DNA from 4 places in the Kribbella sp. NPDC054772 genome. Region 4 is predicted to be linked to each of the others. Evidence: riboswitches for the same ligand, from Rfam matches in the RefSeq annotation. Region 4 holds a riboswitch; each other region holds the start of a gene.
The links. A riboswitch is a leader RNA that binds a small molecule or an ion and turns the genes downstream of it on or off. The one in region 4 is predicted to bind cobalamin.
Positions count from the first base shown of each region.

Region 1: linked by a shared signal. The riboswitch ahead of ACWGID_RS40125 (ABC transporter substrate-binding protein) and the one ahead of ACWGID_RS28260 (ribonucleoside-diphosphate reductase subunit alpha) in region 4 are both predicted to bind cobalamin.
Region 2: linked by a shared signal. The riboswitch ahead of cobN (cobaltochelatase subunit CobN) and the one ahead of ACWGID_RS28260 (ribonucleoside-diphosphate reductase subunit alpha) in region 4 are both predicted to bind cobalamin.
Region 3: linked by a shared signal. The riboswitch ahead of ACWGID_RS03310 (magnesium chelatase subunit D family protein) and the one ahead of ACWGID_RS28260 (ribonucleoside-diphosphate reductase subunit alpha) in region 4 are both predicted to bind cobalamin.

Region 1 covers NZ_JBSHBJ010000053.1:5,735-9,920, forward strand. Annotated here, with positions in the region: gene ACWGID_RS40115 (FecCD family ABC transporter permease) at 1-111, opposite strand, end outside; gene ACWGID_RS40120 (FecCD family ABC transporter permease) at 108-1,091, opposite strand; gene ACWGID_RS40125 (ABC transporter substrate-binding protein) at 1,088-2,110, opposite strand; cobalamin riboswitch at 2,139-2,323, opposite strand; gene ACWGID_RS40130 (hypothetical protein) at 2,362-3,309, opposite strand; gene ACWGID_RS40135 (MFS transporter) at 3,341-4,186, opposite strand, start outside.
Region 2 covers NZ_JBSHBJ010000002.1:90,384-94,569, reverse strand. Annotated here, with positions in the region: gene ACWGID_RS03335 (DUF3500 domain-containing protein) at 1-965, shown strand, start outside; gene ACWGID_RS03340 (phosphoglycerate mutase family protein) at 1-3, shown strand, start outside; gene ACWGID_RS03330 (metalloregulator ArsR/SmtB family transcription factor) at 998-1,333, shown strand; gene ACWGID_RS03325 (SRPBCC domain-containing protein) at 1,404-1,805, shown strand; cobalamin riboswitch at 1,792-1,916, shown strand; gene cobN (cobaltochelatase subunit CobN) at 1,952-4,186, shown strand, end outside.
Region 3 covers NZ_JBSHBJ010000002.1:85,847-90,032, forward strand. Annotated here, with positions in the region: gene ACWGID_RS03310 (magnesium chelatase subunit D family protein) at 1-1,943, opposite strand, end outside; cobalamin riboswitch at 2,016-2,152, opposite strand; gene surE (5'/3'-nucleotidase SurE) at 2,297-3,064, opposite strand; gene cobN (cobaltochelatase subunit CobN) at 3,077-4,186, opposite strand, start outside.
Region 4 covers NZ_JBSHBJ010000022.1:54,501-58,686, reverse strand. Annotated here, with positions in the region: gene ACWGID_RS28260 (ribonucleoside-diphosphate reductase subunit alpha) at 1-2,420, opposite strand, end outside; cobalamin riboswitch at 2,584-2,751, opposite strand; gene ACWGID_RS28255 (DinB family protein) at 2,812-3,393, opposite strand; gene ACWGID_RS28250 (Fic family protein) at 3,463-4,186, opposite strand, start outside.

The sequences.
Region 1 (4,186 bases), on a different contig from region 4:
AGTCAAGGCGAACGCACCGACGACCACCGTCAGCACCCACGCGACCGTCGAGACCACGACGCTCGCGACATCCACCCGAGTGGACACCCGCCCGATTCGCAAAGTCTTCACAACGCAGCCGTCCGTCGACGGCGCACCAGTGCGATGAACAGCGGTGCCCCGATCAGCGCCGTGATGATCCCGACCTGCAACTCCGCCGGCCGTACGACGATCCGCCCGGCGACGTCCGCGAGCAACAGGACCGCGGGCGCGAGCACCATCGACCACGGCAACAGCCACCGGTAGTCCGCGCCGACGATCGTCCGTGCGACATGCGGTACGGCGAGACCAATGAAGCCGATCGGGCCGGCGATCGCGGTCGCCGTACCGGCCAGGATCACCACGGCGACGCCGGCGAGGATGCGCACGAGCGCGACCCGGGTGCCGAGGGTCTGCGCAAGTTCAGCGCCGAGCGCGAGCTGGTTGAGCGACCGGGCCAGCACCAACGCGAGAACGGTGCCTACGGCAAGGAAAGGCACAGCCTGCACGACGATCGCCCCGTTCGCCAAGGACAACGAACCGACAACCCAGAACCGGTACTCGTTCAACGTCGAGAGATCCAGCAACGTCGCGGCCGACGTGACCGAGCCGAGCAGCGCGGAGATCGCCGCTCCCGCCAGCGCGAGCTTCACCGGCGTCGCTCCGCCGATCGCGCCCACGACGTACACGACGACTGTCGCGACGAGCGCGCCGCCCATCGCGAACCACACGTACCCGGTCAGGCTGTGCACGCCGAACACCCCGATCGCCGCTACTACGGCCACGGCCGCGCCCGCGTTCACGCCGAGAATCCCCGGGTCGGCCAGTGGGTTCCGCGTCACGCCCTGCATCAACCCACCGGACAACCCGAGCGCGACCCCGACCAAGAGACCCGCGACGGTTCGCGGCACGCGCAAGTACGTCACGACACGATCGGTATCGCTGCCGCTGAAGTTCGCCAGCGCCTGATAGACGTCACCGGTCCCGACCCACTGGTTCCCGACGCACAACGACAGCACGACGGCCACGGCCAGCACCCCGACGCAGCCCGTGAGCCCGGCAGCCTTCCTCACTTGAAGAGGTCAGGGTGAATGATGCGCGCCAGGTTCTCCGTCGTGTACGCACCCCGCACACCCGCCGAGTGATTGGCGAACAACCACGGCACCACATGACGATTGCGCACAGCCTTCAGATTGCTCAGCGCCGGATTCGCGAGCAGGTTGGCGACATCCGGTTGCGACGAGGCGGCCGTCAGCGACGCGTCACAGCACCCGCTGATCAGCACGTAGTCCGGGTCGCGCTTGATGAACTCCTCGACGCTGATCTTCACGTTCCGCTTCGACGTCAGGTCCGCGAACGCGTTCACGCCACCTGCCTGCTTGATCAGCACCGTCCCGAAGTCCGGTCCACCAGACACCGTCAGGCCGCCGCCCTCCAGCGCGGGCCGGATGATCGCCACTGTCGGTCGCGGCGCGTCCTTCACGGCCGTCTCGACCGCCGCGATCCGCCGCTGCTGGTCGGCGATCACCTGCTCGGCACGGTCCTCGACCTTGAACAGCTTGCCGAGGTCGCGCAGATCGGCGTACACGTTGTCCATCGAGACCGTCGACGGGTCGATCGCCTCGTCGCCCTTGCCGTCCGCGGTCGGGCAGAGCGGGCTGAAGATCCAGGTCCGGACGCCGAGGTCGGACAGGCTCTTGCGGCTGCCGAAGCTCGAGTCGCTGCCGGCCGCGCTGAACACGTCGTTGAACCCGGACAGCACGAAGTCCGGGTTCAGGCTGAGCAGCTGCTCACGACTCGGCAGGTTCTTGTAGTACGTCGCCTTCGCCTGCGCGGCGGCGTACTCCGGGAGCACCTCGGCATCCAGGTACGCCGTACCGACGAGCCGATCCGAGATCCCCAACGCGTGGGCCATCTCGATCGCCGGTTGGTACGCCGCGAAGACCCGCTGCGGCGGACCGTCGACGGAGACGTCGATCCCGCAGTTCTTGACGGTGATCGCACCGGCACTCGAACCGGCTTCAGCAGCTGGGCCACACCCAGCCAACAGGGAAACAGACAGGACAACAGCAAGCACGCGTACGACGGCCATGGGCGGACCGCTCCTCCAGCACCTCGTGGACGGGTCGAGCGCCGTGGCCGGTCTCCTGGCTGACGGGTACCGCGATCGCCGGTCGAACCTTCCCAGCCGCAAGCGGCCAGTGGTCTCCCCGAGGGGAACGTCCGGCGAACATCCCGATCACAGTGGCGAGGGCCGCGCCGGTACTCCACCGGCTTCCCGAACACCACGGCGCCGCCACCCTAACATCCGCGACTGTGTCGCAGATCGTCAGCGCGTGTAGATCAGCGCGTATAGATAGGCGCCATCGCCAGCGCGAACTGCGTCATCAGGTCCGGGTCGATCGCCCGGGCCGGCAGCGGGACGAAGTCCACCAGCTTGTCGTCGCCGACGCGGATCGTGGTCCGGCCGGTGGCGGTGTCGACGTACCCCTCGTCGCCGAGCGGGATCGACTGCGAGGTCGCGGCCTTGGCGAGCGGAGCGATCAACGCCTTTGCCTGCGGAGTACGCCGTACCGAGGTGGTCAGCACGCTCGTCGCGGTCACCCAGCCGCAGACCGGGTCGCCGGGCGTCGTCTCGCTGTCGCGGCGGGCCGTCGGCCGCGCGCCCAGCACCTTCTCGGCCCCGGACGACCCGCGGTCGCACTCCGGGCGCGTGATCACCGGATCCGCCGTCGGAACGCCTGCCGCTTGCCGGGCGACCTCCTGCGCGAGGACGACGTACTTCGCGAGCGTCGCCTTCGGACCGGCGACCTTGTAGAGCTTGCCGCCCAGCAGGAACACCACGAACGTGCTCGCCCCGTAGCCGCCTTGGCCCACCACCGCAGGCTTCACCGGCTCACCCTTGGACGCCTTCTGGCTCGCGGCCAACGTCGCCGCGGTCGCCGGGAGCACCGATGTCTCGATGCTCAGCACCGGACCGTTCGGAAAGTTGCTCAGGGTCAGCTGGCAGACGTCGTACGTCGGAGGGCCGAAGTCGGTCGGCACCGTCTTGGTCTGGATATCCACAGCAGGCACCGCAAGCGTCGTCCGGACCAATTCCTGGTTCATCCGCAGGCATACGGACTGCGCGGGTGCCGCCGAGGCCGGCACGCTCGGGCTCGGCGTATCGGAGGGCGTCGCCGATGGGGTATCCACAGCGCTCGTCGACACCAGTGGCGGTGCGCTCGGGGCGGTCTCCTGCCCGGGACCGCTACAGCCCGCGAGCAGTACGACGGCCAGGCCAGCGGTCATTCCACGGCGGATACGCATGATGCCTGGAACTCTAACCGGCGGTCCGGAGCTCCCTTTCGCGGACGGCGTGTTCGTCGGTACGGGCGTCGTACCGCCAGAACTCACGCAGCCAGACAGCGGTCCCGATCACGCCGGCGACGCACATGACACCGCCGCTGACGATCGCGGTCCGGACGCCGGTCAGGTCGGCAACGAGACCGGACCGGGCCTGTCCACCGAGCGGGCCGAGCGAGTACCCGAGCATCTCGATCCCGGCCAGCCGACCGCGCATCTCGTCCGGGATCGTCTGGTTCCAGATCACCGAGCGGAACAGCACCGAGACCATGTCGGCCGCGCCCGCCAGCGCGAAGAAGGCGATCGCGATCCAGATGTTCGGCGCCAGCCCGGCGAGCCCGACCGCGGCACCCCAGCCGATCGTGGCCAGCACCACCGCCCGGCCCTGGTGGTGCACGTGTTTGGCCCAGCCGCTGGTCAGGCTTGCGCACATCGCCCCGATCGCCTCGGCGCTGTACAGCAGACCGAGCAACCTCGGCTCCTTCAGGATGTCGGTCGCGAACGCCGGGAACAGCACGATCGGCATCGCCAGGAACATCCCGACCATGTCGACGAGGTACGTCGCCAGCAGGTCCTTGCGCCGGAACGCGTAGACGATCCCGCCACCGATCGCCCGCAGACTCGGCGCGCTCGCGCCATCACCCGCGCGGTAGGCACCGAGGCGGGTGTACATCAGCGTCGCGAACACGATCCCGACCAGCTCGACCGAGAACGCCCAGGTCACGCCGACCGAGCCGACGAGGACGCCGCCCAGCGCCGGGCCGGCGAGCTGACCGATCTGCGAGGTCAGTGAGCTCAACGCGACCGCGGCGGGGATCTCCGC
Region 2 (4,186 bases), on a different contig from region 4:
TAGCGCAGACGCGGGACGCCGTACTGGATCTGCTGGCGAGCCTCACGCCGGCGCAGCTGGACAAGATCCGGGCGCCGTTCGACACCCCGGACCACAAGGAGTGGACCTACCTGCCGGGGGACCGGGCCGGCCTGCCGCTGTCCGAGCTGACGCCCGCGCAGCAGTTGCTGGCGAAGCGCCTGGTCGAGCTCGGATGCAGTGAGCGTGGCGCGGCGGACTCGTGGGCGGTGCTGGACGCGGAGGTGATCCTGCGCGGGATCCCGGCGCTGCCGGCGTCGGGGGACTGGGAGGGCTCGGTCCTCGGCGGCCGGTACTTCCTCCGGGTGCTCGGCGACCCGTCCGGCACCGAGCCGTGGGCCTGGCGGCTGAACGGGCACCACCTCGCGCTGCACGTGACGTTCGTCGACGGCGCGGTCGCGTTCACACCGCAGTTCATCGGGTCGAACCCGGCCGAGGCGCGGACCGGACCCGAGGCGGGCCGACGGTTCCTCGCGGCCGAGCAAGACCTGGGCTTCCAGCTCCTGCACGCCCTCGAACCGGGCCAGCTGGAGATCGCGCACGTCTCACCGGACGCCCCCGACGACATGCTGACTCGCCACGACCCGGTCGCCGACGCTTCGCTACTGCACCGCGGCCTCGGGTACGGCGACATGACCGAGGACCAGCGTCAGCTCCTCAGCCTGCTCATCGGCCAGTACGTCGGCCGCGCCGCCGGCCCGATCGGTCTGCAGACCTGGCAGGACATCACCGAACACGGCATCGAGCGCCTTACCTTCGCCTGGGCCGGTGAGACCCAGCCCGGCGTCGGCCACCGCCACTACTACTCGATCGCCGGCCCCAGTTTCCTCGCCGAGTACGACAACACCCAGGACAACGCCAACCACATCCACTCGGTCTGGCGCGACCTCCGCAACGACTGGGGCACCGACCTGCTCGCCGCCCACTACGCGCTTCATAAGGCTTGACTTATGTAAACAATCATTGACACACTGAAGAGGTGGAGATCTTCAGTGCGCTCGCGGACGGCACCCGGCGGCGGATCGTCGAGTTGCTGGCCCGGGGTGAGCGGACGGCCGGTGAGCTGGCGAACGAGTTCAGCAGCACCCGGCCGGCGGTCGCGCACCATCTGAAGGTGCTGCGGGAGGCAGGTCTGGTCCGGCGGCGCGTCGACGCGCAGCGCCGGGTCTACAGCCTCGACGCGCGCGGCTTCGGTGAGCTCGAGCAGTGGGTCGCCACGCAACGGCAGTTCTGGGACCGGCACCTCGACCGTCTGGACGCGCGGATCCGCGCCGACCTCGCGGCGGGCGACACACCTGATAGGAGACAGTCATGACAGATCTGGGCACCCTCACCGAGGGCGTCGTACGGCTGGAGCGCAGCTTTCCGGTGGATATCGAGACGCTGTGGTCGTACCTCACCTCGAAGGACGGCCTCCGCCGCTGGATCGCCGACGGGGAGTTGGGCCGGACGGCGCCCTGCTCGTCATGCACGACAACCAGGGCGACCCGATCAGCGGCAAGACGCTGGCCTGGGAACCGCCCCGGCTGGCCGAGTTCGAGTGGAACGGCGGGCCGACGCAGCCTGCGGACAGCATCGTCCGATTCGAGCTGACCCCGGAGCCGGACGGCACCCGGCTTGTTCTCACCCACGGCAGGCTGACGGATCAGGGGCACGGCCTGGACTTCGTCTCCGGCTGGCACTACCACCTCGACACACTGGCCGCCGTCGTTGTCGACGCCGAACCTGGCTCAGACCGCGCGACCTGGGAGGAACTCAAGAGCCGGTACGCCGCGTCGGTCGGCTAGAGTCGGCGACGTCATTCGACGGCATCAGCAGGAACCCGGTGTGAGTCCGGGGCGGTCCCGCCACTGTGACCCGTAAGGGGAGTCAGGAACTGCCGCCGTCGTACCTGGAGTCGGGGCGTGGATACCCCGGGAAGGAACGGTCGCGCATGCCTGCGAACCTGCTGTTGCTGTCCACCGCCGACACCGATCTGCTGGCGGCCGCGGAGGCCGGCGCGGGGTGGAAGGTGGCGAACCCGGCCCGCCTCGAGCTCGCCGAGCTCGGTGGGTTGCTGGCGACCTCCGATGTCGTGGTCGTGCGGCTGCTCGGTGGTCGGCGCGCCTGGGAAGAAGGGCTCGACGCGGTGCTCGCGGCGGGCAAGCCGACGGTCGTGGTCAGTGGTGAGGCCGCGCCGGACGCAGAGCTGATGTCGCTGTCGACGGTGCCGGCCGGTGCCGTCACCGAGGCGCTGGCGTATCTGCGCGAGGGCGGCGCGGACAACCTCCGGAACCTGGCCGGCTTCCTGCGCGACACGTTGCTGCTCACCGGCGACGAGTTCGAGCCGCCGCGCGCGCTCCCGGCGTACGGCGTGCGCGGGACGTACGTCGAGGACGACCGGCCGGTGGTCGGGATCGTGTACTACCGCGCTCACGAGATCTCCGGGAACACGGCCTTCGTCGACGCGCTGGCGTCCGCCGTGACGGAGGCAGGCGCGCAGCCGCTGCCGGTGTACTGCGGGACGTTGCGCGGCCTTGATCCGACGAGCGACGAGAACGCAGGCTTGTTCGACCTGCTGCGCAAGTGCGACGTGCTCGTCACGACGCTGCTCGCCGCCGGCGGTTCGGTCGCGGCGAACGCCAGCGCGGGTGGAGCCGAAGACGCCTGGGACGCCGGTGCGCTCGCCTCGCTCGACATCCCGTTGATCCAGGGCCTCGCGCTGACCTCGACGCGCGAGCAGTGGGTGGAGAGCGACGCGGCGATCAGCCCGCTGGACGCCGCGACGCAGGTCGCGATCCCGGAGTTCGACGGGCGGCTGATCACGATCCCGTTCTCGTTCAAGTCGTACGACGCCGACGGGCTGGCCCGGTACGCGCCGGACGCCGAGCGGTGCGCGCGGCTGGCCGGGATCGCGGTCGCGCACGCCCGGTTGCGGCACGTGCCGCCGGCCGAGAAGCGGATCGCGCTGGTGTTGTCGTCGTACCCGACGAAGCATGCGCGGATCGGGAACGCGGTCGGTCTGGACACCCCGGCGTCGGCGGTCGTGCTGCTCGGCCGGCTGCAGGAGGCCGGGTACGACGTCGGCGACCTCGACGTGAGCGCGCTGGAAGGTGATGGGCTGATCCATCAGCTGATCGCGGCCGGTGGTCACGACGTCGACTGGCTGACCGACGAGCAGTTGGCGTCCGCGGTCGCGAAGGTCCCGCTGTCGACGTACGCGCAGTGGTTCGGCCGGGTGCCGGAATCGTTGCAGACGGCAATGACCGAGGCGTGGGGCGAGGCGCCCGGCGAGTTGTACGTCGACAGCTCGGGTGACGAGCCCGCGATCGCGCTGGCGGCGCTGCGGTTCGGGAACGTGGTGCTGATGATCCAGCCGCCGCGCGGATTCGGTGAGAACCCGGTGGCGATCTACCACGATCCGGACATGGCGCCGTCGCACCACTACCTGGCGGCGTACCGCTGGCTGGAAGCACCCGTCGAAGAGGGCGGGTTCGGTGCGCAGGCCGTCGTACACCTGGGCAAGCACGGGACGCTGGAGTGGCTGCCGGGCAAGGGGATCGGGATGGCGGCCGACTGCGCGCCGGACGCCGTACTCGGGAACCTGCCGATGGTGTACCCGTTCATCGTCAACGACCCCGGCGAGGGGACGCAGGCGAAGCGGCGCGCGCATGCGACGGTCGTCGACCACCTGGTGCCGCCGATGGCACGGGCCGAGACGTACGGCGACATGGCGAAGCTCGAGTACCTGCTCGACGAGTACGCGACCGTGCAGGCGCTCGACCCGGACAAGGTGCCGACGCTGCGGGCCCAGATCTGGACGTTGATCCAGGCGGCCCAGTTGCACCACGACCTGCACACGGACGAGAAGCCCGAGGACGACGACTTCGACGAGTTCGTGCTGCACCTGGACGGGTACCTGTGCGAGATCAAGGACGTGCAGATCCGCGACGGGCTGCATGTGCTGGGCGGTGCGCCGGACGGTGAAGCGCGGGTGAACCTGGTGCTCGCCGTACTTCGCGCTCGGCAGCTGTGGGGCGGTTCGTACTCGATCCCGGGTCTGCGGGCCGCGCTCGGGGAGACCTTCGGGGTGGACGAGGCCGAGTTGCTCGCCAATCCCGGCGTGTCCGTTGACCTCACCGATCTGGCGACGCTGGCCGACCTGCCCGCGGTCACTGGCGCAGACGGT
Region 3 (4,186 bases), on a different contig from region 4:
TCGAGGCGTCGTACGGCGGTTTCGACGCTGCCCGTCGGCGGGAGAGCGACCGTGGCGGCCGGGCCGGCGAACGTGACGAGGCCGACGGTGTCGCGGCGCTGATACGCGTCGAGGAGCAGCGAGACGATCGCGGTCTTCACCTCGCCCATGCGCTTCTTCGTGCCCATCGAGCCGGACGCGTCGACGCAGAACAGGACGAGGTTGCCCTCACGACCTTCGCGTACGGCGAGGCGGACGTCGGCGGGACGCACCACGAGGCCTGTGCCGCTGCGACCGCGGGCGTGCTGGTGTGGGGCGGCGCTCCAGATGGTGCCGAGGAGATGCGGTCGGCCCGGCTCGCGGCCGACTCGCGCGCGGTCGCCGACGACCCGGCCCACCTCGGTGATGGCGCGGGAGCGGCGGCCGGCGACACCCATCCCAGCTGCTTGCACGCTCAGGAGGCGGGCCTTGTAGGGCTCGGAGCTTCCGGCGATCTCACCGACCGGCGTCGGGCCGGGCTGACCGCTTTCACCGTCACCCGGCTCACCTTTCGCAGCCGAGCGCTTCGGGTCGCCGGGCGCGCCGTCGTCCAGGCCGTCGCGGGCCGGATCCGCGGCATCATCCGAGGCGTCGTTCGCCAGGTCGCCGTTTGTCGGGTCCGCGGCGCTCGCCGAGTCGTTCGAGTCGCCCGGCGCCGCGTCGGCGTTGGCCGGGTCGTCGGCGCCGCCCGGGCCGCCCGGGCCGCCCGGCGGGTCGTCGTCGGGGTCTTCCGGGGGCGTGCTGTTGTTGATCGCGTCTTCGAGTTGCTGCTCGTCCAACCCCGGTGCGTCGAACGGGTTCCGCCGACGGCGATGCGGGAGCGCCAGCTTCGCGGCCGCCCGGACGTCCTCGACCTCGACGACCGTGCGCCCGGACCACGCTGCATGAGCGACGGCGGCACGAGCCGTCACGAGGTCCGCACGCATCCCGTCCACGTCGAACGAAGCGCAGATCTCCGCGATCTGCCGCAGTGCGGAGTCGGTCAGGAGCACCTCGGCCAGCAGGTCGCGCGCCTTCACGATGCGCTCGGCGAGCTCCCGCTGCGCGCCGTCGTACCGGGCGACGAAGGTCTCCGGATCCGCCTCGTAGGTCAGCCGCGCGCGCATCACCTCGACGCGGACGGCGGGATCGCGGCTCGCCACCACGTCCACGGTCAGGCCGAACCGGTCGAGCAACTGCGGCCGGAGCTCGCCTTCCTCCGGGTTCATGGTGCCGACCAGCACGAACCGCGCCGGGTGCGTGACCGAGACGCCGTCCCGCTCGACCGTCGCCCGCCCCATCGCGGCCGCGTCGAGCAGTACGTCGACCAAGTGATCGTGCAGCAGGTTGACCTCGTCGACGTACAGCAACCCCCGATGCGCGGCCGCCAACAAGCCCGGCTCGTACGCCGTGACGCCTTCCGCGAGCGCCTTCTCCAGGTGCAACGACCCGAGCACCCGGTCCTCGGTCGCGCCCACCGGCAACTCGACCAACTGCGCAGCCCGCAGCCCCGGCCGCCCGCCGGTCCCACCCGCATCACCGCGGTCCGCCGCTCCCCCAAGCGGTCCGTCGCTGAGCGCGGTACCGTCCGCTTCCCCGTGACGCAGTCCGTCACCGTGCGCGGCACGGTCCGCTTCCGCGTGATGCGATCCGTCGCTGAGGTCGGCACCGTCTTCCGCGTGGTGCGGGCCGTCGGGGCAGGTCGGGTCGGGGCGCGCCGGATCGCAGGAGAAGCGGCAGCCGGGGACCACCTCGACGGGCGGGAGGATCTCGGTGAGCGCGCGGACGGCCGTCGACTTCGCCGTCCCCTTCTCGCCGCGGATCAGGACGCCGCCGATCGCCGGCGAGATCGCGGCCAGGATCAGCGCGAGCTGGAGATCGTCCATCCCGACGATCGCGGTGAACGGAAAGCTGGTCGACTGACCCGGTGAACGCACGGCCCGCATCGGCGGAATCCCTTTCGTCGAGCGGGTGTCCACGCCCGCTACGGCACTGGTACGCCGGCGCTGCGGAATTCCGTAGGCCGGCGGACGACCGTGGATGTCCTGGCTCCCAGAGTCTGCGCCTGTCACAGCTTTCGCACAGCTCTGGTCACAGTGGCGGGACCGCCCCGGATTCGCACCGGTGTTCCTCCACAACCGTCGGCCCGATCATGGCACACCAACTCCCTCCGGAACCCATCCCGGTCACGTGGCACTCACCACGCCGCCGGGTGGCGGGTTGTGTGACCACTGACGGGTTACAGCACGTCAGCGGCGCAGCAACCCGCCAGCGGCACCCGGTGTCAGGCAGTCAGGCGTCAGCGGTTCAGGCGTTTGGCGAGGGCGTTGGCGGCGGTGTCGTCCGCGACCTCGCGGATGCCGACGATCGGGGTGACGGTGACGAAGCCGGCGGCGAGGAGGGCCACGTCGGAGTCCGGGTCCGGATTCGGGTGATTCGGCCCCAGCAGGATCACCGGCTCCCCGGTCGGAGCCGTCGAGCCGGTCAGCCGCGAGTGTGACAGCGGCGCCAGCGACGCGTGGCGTACTCCTGCCAGCTGGTCCAGCGGGCGGTCCGGCACGTTGATCGTCACGACCGTGCCGGCGGGCTCGGCCGCGATCCACCCGAGCGCCTCACCCGCGATCGTCGCCGCGGTCGGCCAGTGCTGCGGGTCCTCCGAGTCGAGGCTGACGGCGACCCCCGACGTACCGTAACCGGACGCGGTCACGGCCGCCGCGACGGTGCCGGAGTGGAAGATCGACACGCTGACGTTGAGCCCGCGGTTGATCCCGGACAGGACCAGGTCGGGCGCCGGACCGAACGCGCCGAGGGCCGCCAGCGTCACCGCACCCGCGGGCGTTCCCTCGATCCCGATGTAGGTGACGCCGTTCTCCTCGTCGGACGCGGTCCGGATCGGGCGGCCGACCATGCCCGCGCGGGCCGATCCGACGCCACTCTCGTCGAGCAGCGGTGCGACCACGACCACGTCGTACCCGAGCTCGGCGATGGTCGGTGCCAGCGCCCGGATTCCCGGGGCGCGATACCCGTCGTCGTTGGTGATCAGGACCCGTGGTCGCTCAGGAAGCATGCCTCAACCCAATCAGCCGCGGTCCTCGATGTCACCTTCCGTCTCAAGTACTGCGTTCCGTAGCGTCGCGAGCGCCTCGTCCGACGGCTCCGCCCAGAGCCCGCGCTGCGCCGCCTCGAGCAGCCGTTCGGCGATGCCGTGCCGGGCCCACGGGTTCGACGCGCGGAAGAACTCGGCCATCTCGGGATTCGCGACGTACTCGGTGGTCAGCGACTCGTACATCCAGTCGTCGACCACGCCCGCGGTCGCGTCGTAGCCGAACAGGTAGTCGACGGTCGCGGCCATCTCGAACGCACCCTTGTACCCGTGCCGCCGCATCGCCGCCATCCAGCGCGGGTTCACCACCCGCGCCCGGAAGACCCGCTTCGCCTCCTCGTCCAGCGTCCGGGTCTTCACCTGGGCGGGGACGGCCGAGTCGCCGACGTACGCCTTCGGGTTCGAGCCGGTGAGGTGCCGGACCATCGCGATCATGCCGCCGTGGTACTGGAAGTAGTCGTCGGAGTCCATGATGTCGTGCTCGCGGGTGTCGGCGTTCTTCGCCGCGACCTGGATCCGGGCGTACGCGCGTTCCATCGAGCCGCGGGCCTCGGCGCCGTCCAGGTCCTTGCCGTACGCGTACCCGCCCCAGACGGCGTAAACCTCGGCCAGCTCGGCGTCGGTGCGCCAGTTGCGCGCGTCCACGAGCGGCAGCAAGCCGGCGCCGTACGAGCCCGGCTTGGAGCCGAAGACCCGGGCCGTCGACTGGCGTACGTCGTTGCCCGCAGCAACGTCAGCGTCGACGTGGGCCTTCAGGAAGTTGTCCGTCGGCGGCTCGTCGAGCGCGGCGACCGTGCGGACCGCCTCGTCGAGCAGCGCGACGACGTGCGGGAACGCGTCCCGGAAGAAGCCGGAGATCCGGATCGTGACATCGATCCGCGGCCGACCGAGCTCCACGAGATCGACCACCTCGAAGCTCGTCACCCGCCGGGACGCCTCGTCCCAGACCGGGCGGCAGCCGAGCAGCCAGAGCACCTCGGCGAGGTCGTCGCCCTGGGTCCGCATCGCCGACGTTCCCCAGACGGTCAGGCCCACCGATCGCGGGTACTCCCCCGTCTCGGACAAGTGCCGGGCCAGCAACGAGTC
Region 4 (4,186 bases):
AGGTCCGACACCATCACCTGGTCCCACAACCCGCGGTCCTTGAGGTCGGCGACGAGGTACGGGTTCGCGATCGTGAACTCACCGGACATGTTCGACTTCACGAACAGGTTGCTGTACGTCGGCTCGATCGACTGGCTCACGCCGGAGATGTTGGAGATCGTCGCGGTCGGGGCGATCGCCATCACGTTCGAGTTCCGCATCCCGTCGCGCAGTACCTTCGCCCGCAGGGTGTCCCAGTCCAGCCGGGTACTCCGGTCGATGGTCACGTCACCGCCGCGCGCGGTGTGCAGCAGGTCGAGCGAGTCGATCGGCAGGATCCCGAGACTCCACAGCGATCCGTCGTACGACGAGTAGCGGCCGCGCTCGGCGGCGAGATCGCTGGACGCCTCGATCGCGTGGTAGCTGATCTGCTCCATCGAGCTGTCGGCGAACTCGACCGCGGCCTCGGAGGCGTACGGGACCCGGAGCGTGAACAGCGCATCCGCGAAGCCCATCAGACCGAGGCCGACCGGCCGGTGCCGCTGGTTGGCGCGCTCCGACTCCGGCGTGGTGTAGAGGTTCACGTCGATGACGTTGTCGAGCATCCGGACCGCTGTCCTGACGGTGTCCCGGAGCAGGTCGTCGTCCAGGCCGGTGTCGGTCAGGTGCGCGACCAGGTTGACCGAGCCCAGGTTGCAGACCGCGGTCTCCTCGACCGTGGTGTTCAGGGTGATCTCCGTGCACAGGTTCGACGAGTGCACGACACCGCTGTGCTGCTGCGGTGAACGCAGGTTGCAGGCGTCCTTGAAGGTGATCCACGGATGCCCGGTCTCGAACAGCACGGTCAGCATCCGGCGCCAGAGGTCAACCGCCTTGACCCGCTTGAAGGTATGGATCTCGCCACGATCCGCCGCCTCCTCGTACGCGCGGTACGCATCGGCGAACGCGGTGCCGTAGAGGTCGTGCAGATCCGGCACCTCGTCCGGCGAGAACAACGTCCACTCACCACCGGCCTCGACCCGCTGCAGGAACAGGTCCGGCACCCAGTTCGCGGTGTTCATGTCATGCGTACGCCGCCGCTCGTCCCCGGTGTTCTTCCGCAGATCCAGAAACTCCTCGACGTCGATGTGCCACGTCTCCAGATACGCACACACCGCGCCCTTACGGCGCCCGCCTTGGTTCACCGCGACCGCGGTGTCGTTGGCAACCTTGAGGAAGGGGACGACGCCCTGGGACTCGCCGTTGGTGCCGCGGATGCGGGCGCCGATGCCGCGGACCGGGGTCCAGTCGTTGCCGAGGCCGCCGGAGTACTTGGCGAGGAGGGCGTTGTTGCGGATGCCGTGGAAGATGCCGGCCAGATCGTCCTCGACCGTGGTGAGGAAGCAGGACGACAGCTGCGGCCGGGTGGTGCCGGAGTTGAACAGCGTCGGCGTCGACGACATGAAGCGGAACGAGCTGAGCAGTTGGTAGAACTCGATCGCCCGCGCCTCCCGGTCGTCCTCGCGCAGCGCCATCCCCATCGCGACGCGAAGGAAGAAGGCCTGCGGCAACTCGTACCGCACTTTGTCGATGTGCAGCAGGTAGCGGTCGTGGAGCGTCTGCAGCGCGAGGAACGTGAAGGTCAGGTCGGCGTCCGGATCGATGGCCTCGGCGAGCCGCTCGAGGTCGAACTCGGCGAGCCGGGGGTCGAGCTGCCCGGCCTCGATCCCGACCCGGATGTACCGCGGGAAGTAGTCGGCGTACGCCGCGGTCATGTCGGCCTGGCTGGCCTGCCGGGGCTCGCCGTACACGCGGCCCAGCGTCTCGCGGCGGATCCGGTCCAGCAGGAGACGTGCGGCGGCGAAGCTGTACTGCGGCTCGGTCTCGACGTACGACCGGGCGGCCATCACCAGCGCGAGCTCGACCTCGTGCTGCGCGATGCCGTCGTAGCAGGCGCCGAGGGTCTCGTTCAGGATCAGTTCGGGGTCGACCGCGTCGAGACCGGCAGCTGCCTCGGCGACGACCACTTGGAGACGATCGACGTCTAGCGGGGACCGGGTGCCGTCGGCGGCGCGGACGGACGGCGCCGGCTTCTCGGTGACGCCGGACGCGTCGGCGGGGGTGCGGGCCTTGGTCCGCTCCTCGCGGTACAGGACGTAGGCGCGGGCGACCTGGTGCTCGCCGGCGCGCATCAGCGCCAGCTCGACCTGGTCCTGGATGTCCTCGACCTGCACGCTGCGCCGCCCGGACAGCGAATTCAGACCGCGGCTGGTCAGGGCACCGACGACCCGGCCGGTCAGGTCGGTCACCAGGTCGCGGACCCGGTGGGTGGCGGCCGCGTCGGCGCCCTCGACAGCGAGGAACGCCTTCGTCACGGCGACGGAGATCTTGGTGGCGTCGAACGGAGTACTGCTGCCGTCGCGACGGACGACGGTCAGCTCGATCTCCCGGTCCGTCGCCACAGAGGCTGACGATGAGGAAGCAATGGTCACAGGTGTGCGCTCCAGAAGTGTTCGGAGACCCGGCACCACGCGAGCAGGCGCACGACGAGACGGCAGCACCGGCCGGTACCACTGCCCGTCACGCCCTGCGACCCACCCGCGAGATCTCGGACCGCGTGTACCGGCGGTACACGCACCGGTGGCAGGTATCCGGACTCGCGGACGCAGCTGGACGTCACGACCGCTCACCGTTGCGGGGCAGTTCCGGACTCGCACCGGATTCCCCTGTTGCCTCGAGATGAACAACATGTTGTGTCGTCGACCATCCCGAACCACCAGCAGTAGTGATGCTAAGTCGGAACATCTAGATCTTGTGGTAGCGCCACGCCGCGTGTCGCACATCTTGTGGTCCTCACGCCGCGACCGCATACAGATCCTGGAGCGTCATGATCTCGGAGCCGTGATGGATCAGCTCGCGATTGAGGCGCAGTACGACGTGGCCGAACGGCTCGGCCGCGTCGAGTTCGTTGGCCTGGCTGAGGCCGACCGTCGTCACCGCGTCCTCGTCGAGGCCGGCGATCGCGTCCTGCCAGGCCTCGACCCAGTGGGTCAGCCAGGCGACCGCATCCCGCGCGTTGCCGTGCAGGGTGATGTCCGCGCGGCCCTGCCGGCTTTCGCCGAACGTCCACTCCCAGCGCTCGAAGAACGTCTCGGTCAGGTGCGCGATCAGCCAGGCGATCGTCCGTGGGCCGCGATGGTCCGGCTCGTCCGGCCATTGCGCGACCCATTCGCCGGACCCGAGTGCGCGGAAGTGTCCTGTGTAGTGCCGCCGGACGACGGTGAGCGCCTCGCTGCTCGGGCGCCAGAAGTACTGCTCGTCGGTCAGCCGGGCCAGCCGGCCGGACAGGACCATCCAGCTGAAGCCGAGCTGGCCGCGGACCATGGCCATCGCCGATGGCCTGTGCAGGATGTCCCAGTCGAACGGCTCCGGCATAACAGCTCCCCTGTACGATCGAACATATGTTCGAATTCTTGCTCCACAGGGAACGGAAAGTCAAACCACCTAGCGTGTCGGTCGTGGCCTCGACGGAACGGGTCTGCTAGGCGGCTCGATCTGCGTGTCCGCGGCCGGGCTCGCGAAGCGGCGCTCGAGCAGCGTGAAGGCGTCGATCAGCTCGGGCGCCTCGTAGACGCGGTTCCGCCGGCCGTCGGTGACCTCGCGCAAGATCCGCGCCTCGACCAGTCGGGCGAGGCCCTGGTTGGCGGCCTGCTGCGAGCGGTCGATGAGCTGCGCCGCGGCGGCGAGTGTGAGGACGGGTGCGGCCGGCAGGGCCTCGATCAACAGCTCGGTCGCCGAGCCCGCGCGGACCGGCGCGGCGCGTTCCCGCCAGGACGCCTTCAGATCGACGGCCGTCTGCTCGAAACGGGCGGCCTCCGCGGTCGCGTGCGTACAGGCCAGCGCGAACATCCGCAGCCACGGATTGGCGGCCGCGCGGGCCTTCGCGGTCGTCGAGCGCCCGACGTACCGGAAAGCGGTCAGGGTGTCGACGTACTCCGTCGCGTGGGTGGCGAGCGCCAGTGAGACCGGCGGCACCGTGCGCGTCACCAGGCCGTCGGCACGCAGGATCAGGTGGATCAGGGCCCGCCCGGTCCGGCCGTTGCCGTCGGCGAAGGGGTGGATGGTCTCGAACTGGGCGTGCGCGATCGCGGTCTTGGCGAGCACCGGCAGCGGCGACTCGCGGACGAAGGTCATCAGGTCCGCGAGCAGTTCCGGGATCAGTTGCGCC